Regions from separate parts of the Thalassotalea castellviae genome, predicted to be linked through region 1. Evidence: riboswitches for the same ligand, from Rfam matches in the RefSeq annotation. Region 1 holds a riboswitch; the other holds the start of a gene.
What was found. A riboswitch is a leader RNA that binds a small molecule or an ion and turns the genes downstream of it on or off. The one in region 1 is predicted to bind cyclic di-GMP.
Positions count from the first base shown of each region.

Region 2: it holds a riboswitch for cyclic di-GMP, as region 1 does, so the genes downstream of both, RM573_RS13290 (DUF3718 domain-containing protein) here and RM573_RS14400 (DUF3718 domain-containing protein) in region 1, are expected to answer to the same signal.

Region 1 covers NZ_JAVRIF010000009.1:27,592-32,444, forward strand. Annotated here, with positions in the region: gene RM573_RS14390 (FdhF/YdeP family oxidoreductase) at 1-1,869, shown strand, start outside; gene RM573_RS14395 (AAA family ATPase) at 1,937-2,527, shown strand; gene RM573_RS14400 (DUF3718 domain-containing protein) at 2,614-2,958, opposite strand; cyclic di-GMP riboswitch class I at 3,040-3,124, opposite strand; gene RM573_RS14405 (aspartate/glutamate racemase family protein) at 3,279-3,980, opposite strand; gene RM573_RS14410 (CPBP family intramembrane glutamic endopeptidase) at 4,084-4,779, opposite strand.
Region 2 covers NZ_JAVRIF010000007.1:184,993-189,845, forward strand. Annotated here, with positions in the region: gene RM573_RS13280 (monovalent cation:proton antiporter family protein) at 1-511, shown strand, start outside; gene RM573_RS13285 (patatin-like phospholipase family protein) at 570-1,721, opposite strand; gene RM573_RS13290 (DUF3718 domain-containing protein) at 1,944-2,303, opposite strand; cyclic di-GMP riboswitch class I at 2,367-2,460, opposite strand; gene RM573_RS13295 (3-oxoacid CoA-transferase subunit B) at 2,589-3,245, opposite strand; gene RM573_RS13300 (CoA transferase subunit A) at 3,256-3,963, opposite strand; gene RM573_RS13305 (hydroxymethylglutaryl-CoA lyase) at 3,996-4,853, opposite strand, start outside.

The sequences.
Region 1 (4,853 bases):
TTTGGTACGAATAACTTTCCCGACTGTTCCAACATGTGTCATGAAGCCAGTGGCGTTGCATTAAATGAAGCAATTGGCGTAGGCAAAGGCACCGTGGTTTTAGAAGATTTTGACCATGCTGATGCTATTTTTGTGTTTGGACAAAACCCTGGTACTAATCACCCACGCATGATGAATGCGTTACGAAAATCCGCCAGAAATGGCGGTAAAATTGTCAGCTTTAATAATTTAAAAGAAGTGGCGTTAGAGCGTTTTGCAAGTCCGCAAGATCCGCTTGAATTATTGACTCCAAAAGCAACCACTATAAGTCATGCGTATTTTACCCCGAAGCTTGGCGGTGATATGGCGGCAATTAGAGGCATGGTAAAAGTTATTCTAGCGAAAAACAGCGAAGCGATAGAACAAGGCAAAGCTCCCTTAATAGACGAAAGCTTTATTGCTGAACACTGCAAAAACTTTAACGAATATTGCCAAGTCGTTAATGCAACCTCATGGCAAAAAATTGTTGAACAATCAGGACTATCTAAGGCAGAAATTACGCAAGCAGCGGAGATTTATTTACAATCAACTAAGGTAATTTGTACTTGGGCTATGGGGATAACGCAACATTTGCACTCGGTTAACACCATTCAAGAAATTGTTAATTTACAATTACTTCGCGGTAATATTGGTAAAAAAGGCGCAGGACTTTGCCCTGTTCGCGGCCATTCAAATGTGCAAGGTAATCGAACCATGGGTATTAACGAAAAACCCACTAAAGCATTTATTGATGCAATGTCTGAGTTAGTGAATCAACCACTACCTTATGAAAAAGGTCATAATGTTTATCATGCAATTAATGCCTTACTTGAAAAACGCAGTAAAGTGCTGATCTGTTTAGGTGGAAATATTGCTGCTGCCGCGCCCGATACCCATCAAACTCATGCAGCGCTAAAAAATACCACGTTGAATGTACAAATTAGTACTAAGTTAAACCGTAGCCATTTATTAATCGGTCAGGACGCATTGATTCTACCTTGCCTTGGCCGCACTGAAATTGACATGCAACAATCTGGCGAACAACAAATAACAGTAGAAGATACTTTTAGTATGGTGCATGCTTCTCAGGGCAATGTTGCGCCAATTTCAACGAACTTGAAATCTGAAACCAGTATTGTCGCTCATATTGCTGATAGCACATTAAATAGCCGAAACTTTCACAATAGCCTCCTCGATAACAAAACGACACCCAAGTTTATAGAAAGCTCAAAGAATACCGCAATAAATTGGTTAGCTTTAGCCGATGATTACACGAAAATACGAGAGTTAATCAGTCAATCGATCACTGAATTTTCAGATTTCAACCAACAAATAACCCAACCAGGTGGCTTTTATTTAGGCAACCCAGCAGCTGAATTAACATGGCGCACCCCTGAAAATAAGGCGTTGTTTTCATATCAAGCCTTGCCTGAGAATATTCACGCAATTTCTACTCAGCAAGAGCCCGTTAAAAATCAAAAAATATTTACTTTGCAATCACTGCGTTCTCATGATCAATACAATACCACTATTTATGGATTGAATGACCGATATCGAGGGATTGCAAATGAAAGAAACGTGTTATTTATCCATGAAAAAGATGCCAGAAAACTTAAATTTGAAGAAAACGACTTAGTAGATATCACCTCGATTTGGCATGATGATCAAAGCCGTTGCGTGAAAGGATTCAAACTTTGCTTTTATGATATTCCACAAGGCAACTTAGCCGCATATTATCCAGAAACAAACCCGCTTGTCCCATTAGACAGTGTTGGCGACCGATCTTTTACCCCTACGTCTAAATCAATCGCGGTATATCTTGAAAAATCGACAGAACAACGGATTGTTTGATTTACATTATCCTTATTGTCTCTAAGTTAAGCAATAATATTATCACGTGAAGAAGAAGTGACTTTATATGAACATAAAAACAATTAAGAAACGCATTGTCCTTACCGGTGGCCCTGGCGGGGGCAAAACAACCGCTCTAGATTTGATCAGACGCGAGTTTGAAGGACAAATAGCCACGGTTCCCGAAGCAGCTACCATGATTTTTAGTGGCGGAATTGCACGTTCAACGGTAAACAGTGTATTAAAAACACAGCAAACGGCTATTTATCATTTACAAAAACACTTAGAAGATATTCAACGAGCAACTTTTCCAAATTCCATTGTTTTATGTGATAGAGGAAGTTTAGATGGTTTAGCTTATTGGCCAGGCTCTAATGATGATTACTTTCAAACCATGAAAACCAGTTTAGAAGAAGAGTTTGCGCGTTATGATGCAGTGATTTTTTTTGAAACAGCGGCTAAATCAGGTGAAAGTATAAAAAGTAACAATCCCATAAGAAATGAATCTGAACAAGCGGCTGTAGCACTAGACGATAAACTTCAGCAAATTTGGTCGCAACATCCAAATTTCAATTTAGTCAATAGTGCGGAATCTTTTATCAAAAAAGTTATGTTCGGTATAAACACCGTAGAAGACGTGATAGCTTCCTATAAATAACTGCGGTTTGATTTTACGAGATTGAAATAGAGACGATCAAAAAAGGCGAGTAGTTTACGACTCGCCTTTTACAAATGTGGTTTTGCTTAGCTGCTAACACGTTGCTCGGCTATTACTGCTAATTCACTAGAAGCAATAGTTGCTAAGTTACTTGAAACAACTTTCTTTGATAATTTACCAATGATCATTGAACCCGTTGCCGTCGAATTTTTTTCTGCGGCAAATTCTAATAAGTTTTTACCATTACAAGAAACACTATCAAAAACGTTACGAATTTTTAATTTATTACTTTTTAAGAAAGAACGTAACTTAGACTTATTATCAACATTAACATAATCACAAAGGTTTTGAGCAATGCTTGATGCTTCAACTTGTGTTGTGTAAGTAAGAGATAATGTTGCGAATGCGATCACGGCGATAATAGATTTCATGGTATAACCTTAATAATATTAAACAATTCAAATTAGAAACGTTAATACCGGTTTTCATGTTACCTAAACAAAGAGGTCTGCCTTGGTAACTCCGCTGTCGTAGACTATTGCCCTTAGACCGGTAGTTTTGCGTAATACTCTTTCAAGTACCTTGCCGTTTCTAGCTGCGGCGCATTTTACAGAAATAATTAAACTGCGCAACTGATAATTTACAAAGTTTTGTAACCAATTTGTTTCTGCATGTAACTTACTCTGATTTCATCAAAAATATCATTGATAACAAATGAGTAGCCAATGGCCACATACCTATTACACAACGTTTATTGCTCATCTTTTAAAGCAAATTCAATGGCTTTTTGGCCATGAATGGTGGTGGTATCTAATAAGGTTACCCGAGTATCAGCTTGCTCAACTAACATACCGATTTCAGTACAACCCAGTATTACTGCTTGTGCACCTTGATCAGCCATAGTCTGAATAATGCGTAAATATTCGTTTTTCGAAGTTAAATTTACTTTTCCTAAGCAAAGCTCTTGGTAGATAACATCATGAACAATCATTCTATCTTGCTCATTAGGTGTGATAACTTTAATGCCAAATTTTTCCGTTAACCTATTCTTATAAAACCCCTGTTCCATGGTAAAAGCAGTGCCTAATAAACCAACGGTAGTAAGGCTCTTTTTGATGATAACTTCAGCTGTTGCATCAGCAATATGAAGCAACGGGATATCAATAGCGTTTTCAATTTCAGCGGCCACTTTATGCATAGTATTAGTACATATTAACAAAAAGTCAGCGCCCGCCGCTTGTACTTGTTTGGCTGATGTTATCAACAATTCAGCCGTTTTTTGCCACTCACCGCTGTGTTGTAATTGTTCAATCGGTTGAAAATCAACACTAACCATAGCTATTTTAGCCGAATGTAAACCACCTAAAGCGGTATTAACACCTTGATTAATAACTCGATAATAACTAAGTGAACTTTCCCAACTCATACCCGCGAGTAAACCAATTGTTTTCATATGCCCTCATGCTTAAATGTTTTCAATCATAGTAACTCAAAGTTATTTACATTGCTTACGATGTAATACATGGTTAACACCGCTGCCTTTTTGAAATAACAACTTACGAGGTTTCTTTTACGAAGTCTCTCACAATGTAACTTGATATCCCACCATAGACGTCTAATACAATATGCAAAATAATCGGGATAATAATGGTCTCACAGCCTAAATATATTAAGCAAAAGACAATTCCTATGATGAAAGTTCTGAATACATGAAAGACTCCTTGGTAAAAATGACAAAGCCCAAAAAGTGCACTGGATAAAATCACGGATAAAATAACACCAAGGTGTTGCGACAGTGCATTTAAAATATAACCTCGAAAAATAAGCTCTTCACATATTCCTGCAGAGACAGACAAGCCTAAGGTAAAAATAAGCATTTGTGGCTTTGTTTTCGGCATAAACCAAGCGAACGACGCCATTTGTTCTGCAAGTTTTTGTTGCTTGTCTTGATCATTCACGAGTAATTTTAAGTCATAGATAAAGTAAACAATTAGCAGTGAAAGCAAGCCAAGTCCTGTCATTATCTGCCAGTGATAGTTCCAACTGATGCCAATTGATTCAAGGGGCGTAGCCGTAAAGTAAAGGTGTATCACTAAAAATACCACTGGGAACCAAAGTAAAGCGATCGTTTCATAATAAACCCGTGCAAGAGAGGTTTTATCTGTTCTTACATTCTCTTTACTTTTATCTAATAGGTTTAACACTACTAATAACGCGATTGCACCGATTAATAAGACTTCAGTCATTTGCATAACTTTCTCCAAAACTTAATTTGTAGAACAGATTAGCGCTCACTTCTTTATAAGTATATAGTATATGTATTTAC
Region 2 (4,853 bases), on a different contig from region 1:
CCAAAAAGTACGTTCTATGTCACCAGATGTTCCTATTTTAGTTCGCACACGCAACGATGATCAACTGGATGCTCTACAAGAAGCTGGCGCAAATCAAGTTGTTCCTGAAAGCTTAGAAGGGAGCTTAATGTTAGTTTCACAGGTATTGTCATTAACGGGCGTACCGTTTTCACGGATTATGCGCCGTGTGCAAAAAGAGCGGAAAAATCATTACAATCACCTCCATGGTTTTTTCCAAGGGGAGCATACTGATATGAGTCCTGATGCTATTGATCGTATTGAGTTTGCTAATGCTATTATTATAACGGACGATTCATTTTGTGTAGGCCACTCATTAAAGTCGCTGAATCTTCAGTCTAGAAGAGTTAATGTGGTCGCGTTGCGAAGGGATGGTGTTGAAATAGAAGAGCCTGAAGACGATGTTATTTTAAAGGTACAAGATACGTTAGTTGTTAGGGGGAAACCTCGTCGTGTAGAGCGTTTTGAACGCTATATGCAAGAAGGGCGATAAGTTTTCCGTTCATTAAGTGCAGCTAAACACCTGAATGAGAAAAAATTAAACGATGGTTTTAAAGATTTAAAAATTGACGGATATTTGCTTCTTGCTCAAGCGCATCGTCAAAGCCAAGTTTTATTAATTGTTTACAATAGGCTTTATCAAACAATAAGTAGCTTAAAATACTCGACTCTTGATCGTTAGTAATACCTATACCGCGTAATAACATACGAATGGTGTAGGGAAGCTCTTGATAATACTCTACCGCCATCGAGTTAAAATTATGGCTCGGATTTAGCACTAACGAGTCAATATTTTTTAATCCTTCATTATTGTGCTTACTTTCATCTGTGATCAACGATAGGGTGTTATTCACTCGGTGCATTCGTTCTAAATCACTTTGTAAAGTATCTGAAAATATACCATCAAGAAGGTGACCTGCTATTGTAGCAGTCGTTGGCGGATGAGGGTTGTTTTCATTGATATGAAGAGTTTCTTTGGGTTGTTCTACACCGACAATAAATAGTTTCTCACCGCCAAGGTGAATCGCTGGGCTTAATGGTGATAATTGATGAATTGAACCATCACCAAAGTGATTTCTTTTGATTTTAACGGAAGGAAAAATTAAGGGTATTGCCGCTGATGCTAATAAATGATCAGAACTAATTTGTGTTGGAATACCACTGCGTTTTGCTCTAAACCAAGGTTTTATTGAATCATGAGATTGATAAAAACTAATAGAATTTCCATTAGAGTAACTCGACGCGGTTATAGAAAGCGCAGATAAATCCCCTTTTAAAATATTTTGGTCAATGCGACTATAATCCACAACATTACTGAGTAAGTTACGCAACGGCGTGTTATTTAATAAACTTCGTGCAGTTTTATTGGCATAATCAGCTTGAAAACTTCCAAGAATACCACTGAGAATATGACTTCCCACTCTTAATGGGTCACTGTGATAAACCCTGTCTGTTTTTAAGCTATTCCAAACCCATTCTAATTTTTTGACGCCCAGTTGAAAACACGAAGCATAGCAGGCTAAACCGGTAGCATTGATAGCACCAGCCGATGTCCCACAAATGATAGGAAAGGGGACTGGATAATGCCGAGGACTAAATTTACTGATAGCTGAAAGTACGCCAACTTGATAAGCAGCTCTTGCGCCACCACCAGTTAAAATTAATGCGTTTTTACTATGTTTTATATTGTATTTTTTTGACATCTAACTTTTTGATTTAAGCACAATAAATTTATTGTAATGTGTTTAAAAAGATAAACCAGCACAAATTTATTTGATAAATGAAATATTACGACTAGACTGATGAAATATGCTGAAAAATAGCAAAGAAAAAGCCAGCATAAGCTGGCTTTTTAAATCGACATAGAATTATTGACTAGTAAAACATTTTATTGCATGAACAAATAACGCCTACTAAAAAATAATTTAACTACTAACGCGTTCGTTAGCAGCGTCTATTAACGGTTGCGATCCGCTTTGCAAAAGTGCCAAGTTAGCTGAAACAACTTTCTTAGGCAGCTTGTTGATCATCAAAGAGCCAGTTTTTTCTGAACCCCTATCAGCTGCAAAGACCAACAGGTTTTTACCATTACATTGAATACCATCGAAGATACTGCGAATTTTTAATTTATTCGCCTTTAAAAATGAACGCATGCGTTTCTTGTCATCGGCGGCAACATACTCACATAAGCTCTGGGCTATGTTAGCAGCTTCAGCTTTTGGGGCTGATACGACAGACGTTAATGTTAAAGCAGTAATTGTAGAAACTAGTAATAATTTTTTCATTTTAATAACCTTAATAAGTAAATTGAGTTAGTAAAAGAAAAAACCACGGGATGTACCTAATAACATGGTAACTCCGCTGTCATAGATTTATTCAAGATAAACCCTTAGACCGGTGGTTTTGCGTAGTACGTTTTCGCGCACCTTGCCTTTTCTTTGTCACTTTTAGTATTACCAAAATAAAACAAAAATGCAACCATCTGTTGAGATATTACATTATTTCATGTAAGACATTCACCATGAGTTAATTTAATTTATATAATTTACAATAAGTTATAATAAATTAATTTAGAAAATCATTTCAGGAACATCTTCAGGAATTACCAGTTTTCCGGCGGTTAATTGACTAATTTCTTCTATTGAAACACCAGGTGCTCGCTCTAATAAGTGAAATGCGCCGTCTTTAATTTCAAGAAATGCCAGATCTGTTAATACTTTTTTGATACAGCCTTTACCTGTTAATGGTAGTGTGCAATGAGGCAATAATTTTGAAACGCCGTGCTTAGAAGCATGAGTCATGGTAACAATAATATTATCTGCACCAGCCACTAAATCCATTGCTCCACCCATACCCTTAATCAGCTTACCGGGGATCATATAAGAGGCAATATTACCATTCACATCTACTTCAAATGCACCTAATACAGTTAGGTCAACATGACCACCACGGATCATCGCAAAAGACTCAGCTGAGTCAAAGATTGAAGCACCAGTTGCCATAGTTACGGTTTGCTTACCTGCGTTAATTAAATCTGCATCAATCTCATCTTCGGAAGGAAACTGGCCCATACCAAGTAAACCATTTTCTGATTGCAACATGACTTCCATGCCTGCCGGTACATAATTTGCGACTAACGTTGGGATGCCAATGCCTAAATTAACGTAATAACCATCCTGTAATTCTTGAGCAACTCTTTGTGCTAATTGTTCTCTTGTTAATGCCATTGCTATCTCCTCACTTAGCATTAGAACGAATAGTTCGTTGCTCAATACGTTTTTCGAACGTGCCTTTTATAACACGGTTAACATAGATACCAGGGGTATGGATATGATCAGGATCCAACTCGCCAGGTTCAACAATTTCTTCTACTTCAACAACAGTGATTTTCCCTGCTGTAGCGGCCAAAGGGTTAAAATTACGTGCGGTTTTACGAAACACTAAATTACCGTATCGGTCTGCTTTCCATGCTTTGACTATCGCAAAATCACCAGTAATGGCTTCTTCTAAAATATAATGCTTGCAGTTAAATTCTCGTTCTTCTTTACCTTCTGCAACGGGGGTCCCGTAACCTGTTGCAGTAAAAAAAGCTGGGATACCCGCACCACCAGCACGCATTTTTTCTGCAAGCGTGCCCTGAGGGGTTAATTCAACTTCAAGTTCTCCACTCATCATTTGGCGTTCAAATTCTGCATTTTCACCGACATACGAGGCGATTATTTTTTTTATTTGTCGGTTCGGTAATAACACCCCTAAACCAAAATCATCAACGCCACAATTATTGGAAACCATGGTCAATCCCGTAGTGCCTTTTCGTTTTATCTCTGCGATGAGATTTTCAGCAATTCCACAAAGCCCAAAACCACCCGAAATAATAGTCATATTATCTTCGAGACCAGCCATCGCTTCTTCATAGCTTGACACAACTTTGTCAAATCCAGCCATGTAATACTCCTTAACTCTATTCTATTTGATGATTATTGTGCGCGAATCGCGGTAGATACTTTAGAGACCGGTGCTTTACCTAAAACGTCACTAATAAACCATCCTGCGGTCAGTAATTTTTTTAAATCTATGCCCGTTTCAATACCTAGCCCATTTAATAAGTACACGACATCTTCTGTAGCTACATTACCTGAAGCGCCTTTAGCATATGGGCAACCACCCAAACCAGCAATGGCGCTATCAATAACCGTGATGCCATTTTGTAATGCAGTGTAAATATTCGTTAACGCTTGACCGTATGTATCATGAAAGTGAACGGCTAGTTTTTCTCTCGGAATACGGGCTGATACGGCTTGTAACATCTTATGTACACTTGCGGCTGTTCCCACACCAATAGTGTCTCCTAATGAGATTTCATAACAGCCCATTTTGAATAGTTTTTCAGCAACATCAGCAACTTGCTCTGGCTCTATATCACCATCATAAGGGCAGGCTATAACGCATGAAACATAACCCCTTACTGGAATATTGGCTTTCTTTGCCGCAGCCATCACCGGTTCGAATCGCTCTAAACTTTCAGCGATGGAACAATTAATATTTTTTTGACTAAATCCTTCAGAAGCTGCACCAAATATGGCGACTTCATCGGCTTTAGCAGAAATGGCCGCTTCAAATCCTTTTAAATTTGGCGTTAGCGCGGCATAACTCACGTTGTGTTGGCGTGTTAACCCATTAAAAACGTCGGTTGATGTCGCCATTTGCGGCACCCACTTAGGTGACACGAAACTTCCGCTTTCAATAGTTTTAAGTCCTGCATCTGCGAGTTTATTTATTAATGTGATTTTGTCTTGCGCAGTGATTAATGTTTTTTCATTTTGTAAGCCATCTCT